4 regions of the Streptomyces fractus genome follow, and region 4 is predicted to be linked to each of the others. Evidence: riboswitches for the same ligand, from Rfam matches in the RefSeq annotation. Region 4 holds a riboswitch; each other region holds the start of a gene.

Region 1 (2,781 bases), 5.7 Mb from region 4:
CGGCGGCATCTGGATCCTGCAGACCTTCCCGGCCCTCGTCGGCGGCCTGTTCACGCGCTGGTTCCACCGCTGGGCGCTGCTCGCCGGCTGGGCGGTCGGCATGGTGTACGGCACGCTCGCCGCGTGGGGCGTCGCGTCGCCGACGCAGAAGCACTTCGGCGGCTCGTCGGCGGAGATCCCCGGCATCGGTGAGATCGGCTACATCGGCTTCACGGCGTTCGTCCTCAACGTCGTCGTCACCGTCGTCCTGACCTTCGTCCTGAAGGCGGTCAAGGCCCCGGACGGCGTCGACGAGACGACCCGCGAGGACTACACGGCCGACGCGGGCGACAAGGGCGTCCAGGTCGACCTGCCGATCACGGCGGGCGCCGGCCACTAGTCGAGCCGTACACGCGCGTGTCGGGCCCCTCCCCCGCGGAGGGGCCCGACGCATTTTCCGGAAAGCGTTGCGACCAGGGCCGGGGGTCGCGTAACCATGGCGTCGTGATCAGAACAGTGCGCCCCGATGAGTACGCCGCGCTCGGCGAGTTGAGCGCCCGCGCCTATCTCGGCAGCGGCCTCCTCGCGTTCGGCGAGGACGACTGGTACGCCGCCGAACTGCGCGACGTCGAGAAACGCGCGCGGCAGGCCGAGGTGCTCGTCGCCGAGGACCCGGAAGGCCGGGTCCTCGGCGGCGTCACCTACGTCTCCTCGCACGACCACCCGTACGCGGAGCTGGCGCGCCCCTCGGAGGCCGAGTTCCGGATGCTGGCCGTCGCCGTCGAGGCACGCGGGCAGGGCGTCGGCGAGGCGCTCGTGCGGGCCGTGATCGACCGGGCCCGCGCGGCCGGCAAGACCGCGGTCGTGCTCTGCACCCAGCCGCTCGCGACCGCCTCGCACCGCCTCTACGAACGCCTCGGCTTCACCCGGATCCCGGACCGCGACTGGGCCCCGATCCCGGAAGTGACGCTGCGCGCGTACGAGTTGAAGCTGGCGGCCGACTGAGGGATTGGGCGCGGGAAAGGAACACCGACACAACATATGGGGCTGCCACGAGGACCCGACACAACATGTATGCTCGCTCTCGCTGTCACCACAGGGGAATCCGGTGCGAATCCGGAACTGTCCCGCAACGGTGTGCGTAGGCGTACAAAAGCGCTCACGCGAGTCCGATGACCTGTCGACGGCACGCCCGAGCCGACCGGCCCGGGCGTCGACGACGTCCGGGCCTCGCGGAAAGGGCCGGTGGACGAGGGCCCGCGTTTGCGCGCCCGCGCTGCCACCTCCTCCCCGCAGGCCTCGAGCCGAGCGAGGGAGAGCCTCAACGTGACCATCGCGCCCGCCGAACCGGTCTCAGCCACCCCCCAGGACGGCCCGGGTGCAGCCCTGCTGCGCACCCTGACCGAGCTGACCGCCGATCTCCCCGACGCCGACCCCGGCCGGATCGCGGCGGCCGCGCTGCGTGGCCGTTCGGCGCGGGCCGATGAGGCCGAGCTGCGCGATCTCGCCACCGAGGCCGCGGCCGGGCTGATCTCCGAGGACCCCACCTACTCCCGGCTCGCCGCCCGCCTCCTCACCCGCTCCATCACCGCCGAGGCCGCCTCGCAGGGCGTCACGTCCTTCACCGAATCGGTCGCCGTCGGCCACCGCGAGGGCCTGATCGCGGACCGCACGGCCGAGTTCGTACGCGTCCACGCGGCGCGCCTCGACGCGCTCATCGACACCGCCGGCGACGACCGCTTCGGCTACTTCGGCCTGCGCACCCTGCACAGCCGCTACCTGCTGCGCCACCCGATCACCCGGCAGGTCATCGAGACCCCGCAGCACTTCATGCTGCGCGTGGCGGCCGGCCTCGCGGAGGACGACAGCGTCCGCGCCCTGGACGAAGTCGCCTCCCTCTACGGCCTGATGAGCCGCCTCGACTACCTGCCCTCCTCCCCCACCCTCTTCAACTCCGGCACCCGCCACCCCCAGATGTCGAGCTGCTACCTCCTCGACTCCCCGCTCGACGAGCTCGACTCGATCTACGACCGGTACCACCAGGTCGCCCGCCTCTCGAAGCACGCGGGCGGCATCGGCCTCTCGTACTCCCGTGTACGCAGCCGCGGTTCACTGATCCGCGGCACGAACGGGCACTCCAACGGCATCGTCCCGTTCCTGAAGACGCTGGACGCCTCGGTCGCCGCCGTGAACCAGGGCGGTCGCCGCAAGGGCGCCGCGGCGGTCTACCTGGAGACCTGGCACGCCGACATCGAGGAGTTCCTGGAGCTGCGAGACAACACCGGCGAGGACGCGCGCCGCACCCACAACCTGAACCTCGCGCACTGGATCCCCGACGAGTTCATGCGCCGGGTGAACGCCGACGAGCCGTGGTCCCTCTTCTCCCCCGCCGACGTACCCGAGCTGGTCGACCTGTGGGGCGAGGAGTTCGACGCCGCGTACCGCAAGGCCGAGGCCGACGGGAAGGCCCAGCGGACCATCCCCGCCCGCGATCTGTACGGCCGCATGATGCGCACCCTCGCGCAGACCGGCAACGGCTGGCTGACCTTCAAGGACGCCGCCAACCGCACCGCCAACCAGACCGCCGAGCCCGGCCACACCGTCCACTCCTCCAACCTGTGCACGGAGATCCTGGAGGTGACGGACGACGGGGAGACGGCCGTCTGCAACCTGGGTTCCGTGAACCTGGGCGCCTTCGTGTCCGGTGGTGACATCGACTGGGAGCGCCTCGACGAGACGGTCCGTACGGCCGTCACCTTCCTCGACCGCGTCGTCGACATCAACTTCTACCCGACCGACCAG
Region 2 (2,781 bases), 200 kb from region 4:
AACTCCCGTGTCAGGCGCGTGAGTTCCGTCCGCAAGTCGGGCCGGGATCTCAGGAGTTGAGCCGCCGATCCGACGAGTGCGGACGCGGAGTTGCCGGCCAGGAGGCGCGGCGCCACCTTGACGGTGAGGCCGTTCTCGACCCGCTCCAGGACGCCGTCGACCTCCGCGTGGATGGCCTCGGCGAGGGACGGGAGTTCCGCCGCGCGTCGTCCCTCGGGGCGGGGGAGGCGGAGGGCCGAGCCGTCCCCGGACCACTCCACCGTGCGCATCGTCGGCACGATCCCGTGGACGAGCGCGCAGGCGAGGACCGGTGACCAGAGGCGGGCCGCGAGTCCCAGGTGTGCGATGGAGACGCCGATGCGGGGTTCGGCTGTCGCGTAGCGGTCGTTGACCGTCCGGGCTCGTTCGGCGAGACCGGCGCGGGTGAGCGGTGCGTCGGGAAGCCGCCGCGTCGCGGTGGTGTCGAGGGCGAAGAATCCGCCGAGTCGCGACGCCACGTCGTGCAACGCCTCGGTGACGTGTTCCGACGGCACCTCGTTCATGAGGTCCTGACCCGTCGCGGCGCGTCGGCGCGGCACACGACCACGTGGCGGGGAACTGCCTGGTCCGTGACGGTGACGGTGACGGTGACGGGGGCCAGTATTTCGGCGAGGCGTTCAGCCATGCCGCATCCTCCCTCTCGCCGGGGAGTTCCGCCCCGGATCGCTTCGAGGAGGCGACGGCGTGAGTCTCCTGGCTCTCGGGTCCGCGCTCGTCCCGGCCTTCCCGCCCCGCGGGGCAGTGGCTCTTCCGGGATCCGCTCGCCGATCACAGTGGCGGTACCGCACCGGATTCGCACCGGTTTCCTCGGGCCGCCGTCGCCCGTGTTCACGGACATCATGCCATCGCGTCGCCGCCCGGGCCGCGTGGGGCGGAGTGGGCCGCGTGGGCCGCGTGGCCAACTCCCCTGAACGCCACCCCACTTTGCCTCGCCTTTGCCTTTTGCCCTTCACTGCGTACTATCGCCAGGTCATCGCCGCGACGGGAGACAGGAAGCCGGTGCGAATCCGGCACGGTCCCGCCACTGTGACCGGGCAGCGCGAGTCAGCGCTGCCCGGGAGTCAGGTCACTGACCCGTCGCGGGCCCATTCCGAGGAGCGCGGACTCCGCAGGAGGCTTCACGTGTACGACGGTCCGAACCGTCCCCATGCCCTCTCACTCCCCCATGCCCTGCCACGACCCCGTGCGCGACGGCGGCGCCTCGTCGTGCGCGTCGCCGCCGTCGTCGCCGCGCTGTCGACGACGACGGTGCTCGCCGCCGGCTGCGGCCCGTCCGGGCCGGCCTCCGAGCACGCCGACGGCCCGCAGTCGTCGATCACAAAGGGCTTCCCTGTCACCATCGACGACTGCGGCGTCAAGACGACGTACGACAAGCCGCCGTCCCGCGTGGTGACCATCCATCAGCATCCGGCGGAACTCATGCTCGCCCTCGGCCTGAAGGACCGCATGGTCGGCACGTCGTTCCCCGACTCCGCCGTCCTGCCGAGCCTGCGCAAGGACTACGAGTCCGTTCCCCAACTGGCCGCGCGAGCACCCTCGTTCGAGAAGGTCCTCGAATCCGAACCCGACTTCGTCTACGGCGGCTACTCCAGCGCGTTCGACGAGAAGGAGGGCCGCTCGCGCAAGGCGTTCGCCGACGCGGGCATCGACACGTACCTCAACCGCGAGTACTGCGGCGAGAAGAACGTGACCATGCGGGACACCTACGCCGAGATACGTGCCATCGGCAAGATCTTCGGGGTCTCCGACCGCGCCGACGCCCTCGTGTCCGACCTGCGCGCACGGGTCGCCGAGGCGAACGCCGCCGTGCGGGGCGAGCCGGCCGTCCCCGTGTTCGTGTACGACAGCGGCGACAAGTCCGCCTTCACCGCCGGCGGCAAGGGCCTCGGCACGCAGCTCATCCACCAGGCGGGCGGTCGCAATGTCTTCGCCGATCTGGACGACGTGTTCGGCGACGTCTCCTGGGAGCAGGTGGTCGCCCGCAGGCCGGAGGTCATCGCGATCTACGACTACGCGGGCGACAAGAGCGTCGAGCAGAAGAAGCGGTACCTGCTCGCGCAGCCCGCGCTCGCGGACGTCCCGGCCATCAAGCACGAGCGGTTCGTGGTGCTGCCGTTGACCGCGACGTTGGTCGGGGTCCGGTCCGCGTACGCGGTGGAGGGCCTGGCGCGCGGGCTGCACCCGGAGAGCTTCAAGTGAGGGCGCCCGTGGTGGCCGACGAGCAAGCGACGGACGTGCGGCGGCGACGCCCGGGACAGGGAGCGCGCCCAGGACAGGGGGCTCTCCTGGGACAGGGAGCGCGCCTGACCGCCACACTCACCCTGCTCACCGCCCTGCTCCTCGTCTCCCTCACCGCCGGGCTCGCCATCGGCTCGGTGCGTGTGCCGCCCGGTGAGGTGTGGGGCATCGTCACGCACGCGCTCGGCGCCGACTGGTGGGGGGACGCGGACTGGTCGCGGGCGCGGGAGACGATCGTGCTGAACGTGCGGGCGCCACGTGTGCTGCTGGGCGCGATGACCGGGGCGGGGCTCGCGGTCGTCGGCACCGCGCTCCAGGCCCTGGTGCGCAACCCGCTCGCCGAGCCGTACCTCCTCGGTGTCTCCTCCGGTGCCTCGCTCGGCGCGGTCGCGGTCATCGTGTTCGGCATCGGCGTGTTCGGGGCGATGTCGCTGTCGGCGGCCGCGTTCGCGGGGGCACTCGGCGCGCTCGTGCTCGTCTACGCCACCGCGCGTACGGGCGGAC
Region 3 (2,781 bases), 1.0 Mb from region 4:
TCACCGAGCAGGGCCGCGACGTGGTGATCCTCCTCGACTCCCTCACCCGGCTGTGCCGGGCGCACAACAACGCGGCCTCCACCAGCGGCCGCACCCTGTCGGGCGGTGTCGACGCGGCCGCCCTGCACGGCCCGAAGCGCTTCTTCGGCGCGGCCCGCGACGCCGAGGAGGCCGGATCGCTGACCATCCTCGCCACCGCCCTCGTCGACACCGGCTCCCGCGCCGACGACTACTACTTCGAGGAGCTCAAGAGCACCGGCAACATGGAGCTGCGCCTCGACCGCGTCCTCGCGCAGCGCCGCGTCCACCCGGCCGTCGAGCTCACCCCCTCCGGCACCCGCCGCGATGAACTCCTGCTGCCAGCACCCGAGTTGACCGTCGTACGCGGACTGCGGCGCGCCCTGCAGAGCAGGGACCCGGCCGCTTCCTACGAGGCGCTGCTCGACAAGCTGCGCCAGACCCCGGACAACGCCGCGTTCCTGCGCCAGGCGCACTCCACGGTGCCCACCGCCTGACCCCGCCCCGTATGCGTAATACTCGACACATGAACGCGAGCATTACGCGCCGCGGAGGGACCCCGGCGGTCACCGTCCGGCGGGCCACCGCCCGGGGCGCCCGGCGCCTCACCCGCCTCGTGCGCGGCTCCGGCGCCTACCGGGACCCGTACGCCTCCATGGTCGCGGGCTATCGGGTGGGCCCCGACTACATCGAGGCGCACCATGTCTACGTGGCCGTGGATCCGGCCGACGAGCGGGTGCTCGGCTTCTACGCGCTGCTGACCGTGCCGCCGGAGCTGGACCTGATGTTCGTCGCGGACGAGGCGCAGGGCCGGGGCATCGGGCGCCTCCTCGTCGACCACATGCGGGCGCAGGCGCAGGCCGCGGGCCTCGACCACGTCCGCGTCGTCTCGCACCCGCCCGCCGAGGGCTTCTACCGCAGCATGGGCGCGCACCGCACCGGCACGGTCCCCGCGCGCCCGCCGGCCGTCGCCTGGGACCGGCCCGAACTCGAATTCCCCATTCCCCCGGCCGCCTGAGGGGTTCCGCCCTTGCCCGGCAGGCCGCACACTCGGGGGCGTCGGAATGCGGCAAGGAGGCCACATTGGGCAGCAGTCAGGCACGCGCCGAGGCGTTCGACGTGATCGTGGAGATCCCGCAGGGCTCACGGAACAAATACGAGATGGACCACGAACTCGGGCGGATCCGGCTCGACCGGATGCTGTTCACGTCGACGCAGTACCCCGCGGACTACGGCTACATCCCCGGCACGCTCGGCGGCGACGGGGACCCGCTGGACGCCCTCGTCCTGACCGGCGACGCGACGTTCCCCGGCTGCGCCATCGAGTGCCGGGCGATCGGCATGTTCGTGATGAGCGATGAGAAGGGCCCGGACGAGAAGGTCCTGTGCGTTCCCGCGCACGACCCGCGGCACGACGCGACCCGGGACATCGAGGACATCCCCGAGTTCGACCGCCTGGAGATCACGCACTTCTTCGAGGTCTACAAGGATCTCGAACCGGGCAAGTCGGTCGACGGCTCCCACTGGGAGGGCCGGGACAAGGCCTACGAGGAGATCCACCGGGCCCGCGAACGCGCGTCCGGGTAGGTAGTAGGGTGGTCGGGCCGTGGTGCTCGGGAAGACCGGTGACGGCCCCTCAGGGGCCCATTCCGGAGCGGCCCTCGCCACTGTGATCGGGTTTCGGACCGCGCGTCTTTCGAGTCACGCGCCCGGAGCCCGCCGTTCCATCCTGTACGCCACTGGTGGCCGTCGGCCGCTGGGAAGGCCGGAGCGGCGGGCACACCCGTAAGCCAGGAGACCGGCCGCGGCATCTCACGAAGTGATCCACGAGGTGCTGGAGCGTGATCGACGCATGACCCTGCCCGGGAACTCCCCGACCCCTGCCCCGAACTCCCCTTCCCCTGCTTTCCGTTGGCGCCGCGAGGACACGCTGCGCACGGCCGGCCTGATCGCGGTGATCGCCGCGCTGCACGTCGTCGCGTTCGGCGTGCTGTTCCTGCTCGTCGTCCCCGAGCACTACGAAGTGGGCAACAAAGCCTTCGGTATCGGCCTCGGCATCACGGCGTACACGCTCGGCATGCGGCACGCCTTCGACGCCGACCACATCGCGGCCATCGACAACACCACCCGCAAGCTGATGGCGGACGGCAAGCGGCCCGTCTCGGTCGGGTTCTGGTTCGCGCTCGGCCACTCCAGCGTGGTGGTCGCGATGGCGGCGCTCGTCGCGGGCGGCGCGGCGCTCGCCGGCACCCTGATGAACGACGACTCCCGCACCCACCAGGCGCTCGGCATCGTCGGCACGACCGTTTCCGGCACGTTCCTGTACCTCATCGCCGCGCTCAACCTCGTGGCCCTGATGGGCATTCTGAAGGTCTTCAAGGCGATGCGCGCGGGCTCCTACGACGAGCGGAAGCTCGAGCAGCACCTGGATTCCCGCGGGTTCATGAACCGGATCCTCGGCCGCTTCACCAAGTCGATCACCCGGCCGGGGCAGATGTTCCCGCTGGGCTTCCTCTTCGGGCTCGGCTTCGACACCGCGACCGAGGTGACCTTGATGGTGATGGCGGGCAGCGGCGCCGCCGCGGGCCTGCCCTGGTACGCGATCCTGTGCCTGCCGCTGCTGTTCGCCGCGGGCATGAGCCTGTTCGACACGCTCGACGGCACGTTCATGAACTTCGCCTACCAGTGGGCGTTCTCGAACCCGGTGCGCAAGGTGTTCTACAACCTCACCATCACCGGCCTGTCCATCGCGGTCGCGTTCTT
Region 4 (2,781 bases):
GTCCTCTCCCGAGGCGACGGCCAGCCGCCCCAGGGCGGCGTCCCTCGGCTCGGACGCGTCCGCGCGGTAGGTGTCGCGGGTGTGGTTCAGTGCGGCCTCGGTCTGGAGGAGGTGGACGCGCATGGTGGCGAGGCGGGCGCAGATGCGGGCGGGGGACGGTATGCCGGGCGGCGGCGCGGTCACCGGCGCCGCGGTCAGGTCGACGGCCTCGTACGGGTGTCGCACAGGGCGGGTCGGGACGGGTGGCGGGTGACGCCCGGGCCGGTGAGGTCGATGGTCCACGGGCCCGCGCCGGCCTCGTCTCCGGGACCAGGAGCAGGGTGTGCGCGCCGGACGCCCAGGGAACGGCGGGCAGTTGGGCGGTGACGGTGCCGTCGTCGACCGGTCCTGCGGCGTCCGTGGGGAGGAAGGCGATGGTGGGCGCCCCAGCGGGGAGTGGGCCGCCGGACGCGAGGCACCAGTCGGCGGTGGCGTACTCGGCGACCGGGGTGGTGACGGCATGCGAGGCGAGGGCGCGGGTCAGGGCGAGGAGGTCGTCGAGGGTGCCGCCAGAGCCGCCCGCCGGTTCGGGGACTCACCGCCATGGCCCGCCTCAACTCGGATTTCCACTTCCGCATGTTCACCGCGTCGGGCCTGGACCTCGTCGTCGCCGAACCGCGCCGCGTCTGGCGGCTGAGCGACGGCTACCGAGCCTGTCTCCTGCACGACCCGATGTCACAGAAGCGGATCGTCGACGAGCACGCGGAGATGGTCGAGGCGCTCCGCGTCCGGGACCACGAACGCCTCGTCTCCCTGATGGACCACCACAGGGACGGAACCCGGCCCCAACTGGAGTCGGTCCTCACGTGATAGTTTCGCCGAGCCAGTCGTACCTTTGTGTGTTTTTCTACGCACACGGGTCAGGGAATCCGGTGCGAACCCGGAACTGACGCGCAGCGGTGAGGGTGACGGGCGGAGCCACTGCCACTGGGCCGGTACATCGGCCCGGGAAGGCGCTTCGCGCGGACGACCCCGAGTCCGAAGACCTGCTGGCGGCCTCCAGTGCCGCGTGGCGTGGGGGCGGACCGTAGGCCGGCTCCGCGTATGAGCCCTGGACGCGAAGGAACCTCCGTGCTGTTCGCACGTCAACTCCGCCGATGCGCCCCGCTGTTGGCGGGCGCCCTGCTGCTCACCGGGTGCGGCACGACCGCCGCCACCGAGGACAGCGCCGACAAGCGCGGCGGTGTCACGCTCGACAACTGCGGCGAGAAGGTGCGGGTCGAGCACACCCCGCGCCGCGCCGTCGCCCTCGACCAGGGCTCCGCCGAGATCATGCTGTCGCTCGGCCTCGAGGACCGGATGGCGGGCACCGGCACCTGGACCGACCCGGTCCCCAAGAATTTGGCGAAGGCCAACGCGAAGGTGCCGCGTCTTGCCGACCGCTACCCGTCGTTCGAGAAGGTCCTCGGCACCGAACCGGACTTCGCCGCGGCCTCGTTCACGTACACCCTCGGCAAGGGTGGCGTGGCGCCACGCGAGGAGTTCGAGAAGCTCGGCGTGCCCACCTACCTCTCCCCCAGTGACTGCGCCGGCAAGGACAACGGCGGGGACGGGGACGGCGTGCGGACCGAGCCCCTGGGGCTCGACGTCGTGTACGGCGAGATCCGCGACCTGGCGCGCGTCTTCGACGTGGAGGAGCGCGGCGAGAAGCTGATCGACCAGCTCAAGTCCAGGGTCCGCAAGGCCACTTCAGGGATCGACGCGCACGGCGTGGACGTCCTGTACTGGTTCGCCAACTCCGACTCGCCCTACATGGCGGGTTGTTGCGGCGCTCCGGGCGTCGTCACCAAGGAGCTCGGGGCGCGCAATGTCTTCGACGACACGCGTGCGGAGTGGCCGCAGGTCAACTGGGAGACGGTCGCGGACCGCGATCCGGACGTGCTGGTCATCGGCGATCTGACGCGCCGCTCGCAGTCCGCGGAGTCGGCCGCGCAGAAGATCGGGTTCCTGGAGTCGAACCCGGTCACGAAGCACATGACCGCCGTGAAGAAGAAGCGGTACGTGCGGCTGAGCGGGCAGGCCATGAACCCGACCATCCGGACGGTCGACGGTGTGGAGCGGGTGGCCGCGGGGCTGCGCGAGTTCGGACTCGCGCGGTGACGGCTCGCACGGTCTCTGGGCAAGCGGTGGCGGCGGGGCACCCGAAGACCCCCTCCCGGATGTCCGTTCGCGCGACGCTCGCCTGGGCGGCCGGTGTCGCCGTGCTGTGCGCCTCCGTGGCCTTCGCGATCACCCTCGGCCCCGCGCAGATCGGGGTCGGCGACGTGTGGGCGGCGGTCGGCGAACGGATCGGCCTGGCGACCTCGGACCTCTCGCCGATCCGGGACGGCATCGTATGGAATCTGCGGCTGCCGCGGACGCTGCTCGCGGCGGTGTGCGGGGCCGGGCTCGCTGTGTGCGGCACGGTGTTGCAGGCGCTGTTGCGCAATCCCCTCGCCGACCCGTTCGTGCTCGGCGTCTCGTCGGGGGCGTCGACCGGGGCCGTGCTCGTCGTCGTGCTCGGGCTCGGCGGAGGCGCCGTGTCGGTGTCGGGCGGCGCGTTCGTCGGCGCCGTCTGCTCGTTCGCGCTGGTCCTCGTGCTCAGTCACACGCTGGGCGGCAGCACGGACCGGGTGGTGCTGTGCGGGGTCGCGGCGATGCAGCTGTTCTCGGCGCTGACCTCGTTCGTCGTGCTGACCTCCGCGGACGCGGAGACGACGCGCGGCGTGCTGTTCTGGCTGCTCGGCTCGCTCAGCGGGGTCG

The links. Region 4 has a riboswitch for cobalamin ahead of ACP4E5_RS43990 (ABC transporter substrate-binding protein). Riboswitches for the same ligand answer to the same signal wherever they lie in the genome.
Region 1: another riboswitch for cobalamin. It lies ahead of ACP4E5_RS17565 (ribonucleoside-diphosphate reductase subunit alpha); the one in region 4 lies ahead of ACP4E5_RS43990 (ABC transporter substrate-binding protein).
Region 2: another riboswitch for cobalamin. It lies ahead of ACP4E5_RS43100 (ABC transporter substrate-binding protein); the one in region 4 lies ahead of ACP4E5_RS43990 (ABC transporter substrate-binding protein).
Region 3: another riboswitch for cobalamin. It lies ahead of nicT (Nickel transporter NicT); the one in region 4 lies ahead of ACP4E5_RS43990 (ABC transporter substrate-binding protein).

Annotation. Positions count from the first base shown of each region.
Region 1 is NZ_JBMYHI010000002.1:3,502,692-3,505,472, forward strand. It holds gene mctP (monocarboxylate uptake permease MctP) at 1-379, shown strand, start outside; gene ACP4E5_RS17560 (GNAT family N-acetyltransferase) at 484-984, shown strand; cobalamin riboswitch at 1,048-1,178, shown strand; gene ACP4E5_RS17565 (ribonucleoside-diphosphate reductase subunit alpha) at 1,306-2,781, shown strand, end outside.
Region 2 is NZ_JBMYHI010000002.1:9,015,398-9,018,178, reverse strand. It holds gene ACP4E5_RS43110 ((2Fe-2S)-binding protein) at 1-542, opposite strand, end outside; gene ACP4E5_RS43105 (hypothetical protein) at 539-664, opposite strand; cobalamin riboswitch at 726-848, opposite strand; cobalamin riboswitch at 990-1,131, shown strand; gene ACP4E5_RS43100 (ABC transporter substrate-binding protein) at 1,162-2,238, shown strand; gene ACP4E5_RS43095 (FecCD family ABC transporter permease) at 2,325-2,781, shown strand, end outside.
Region 3 is NZ_JBMYHI010000002.1:8,200,583-8,203,363, reverse strand. It holds gene rho (transcription termination factor Rho) at 1-515, shown strand, start outside; gene ACP4E5_RS39300 (GNAT family N-acetyltransferase) at 545-1,036, shown strand; gene ACP4E5_RS39295 (inorganic diphosphatase) at 1,102-1,605, shown strand; cobalamin riboswitch at 1,609-1,839, shown strand; gene nicT (Nickel transporter NicT) at 1,871-2,781, shown strand, end outside.
Region 4 is NZ_JBMYHI010000002.1:9,211,662-9,214,442, reverse strand. It holds gene ACP4E5_RS44000 (hypothetical protein) at 1-225, opposite strand, end outside; gene ACP4E5_RS43995 (FCD domain-containing protein) at 583-849, shown strand; cobalamin riboswitch at 858-1,047, shown strand; gene ACP4E5_RS43990 (ABC transporter substrate-binding protein) at 1,084-2,139, shown strand; gene ACP4E5_RS43985 (FecCD family ABC transporter permease) at 2,199-2,781, shown strand, end outside.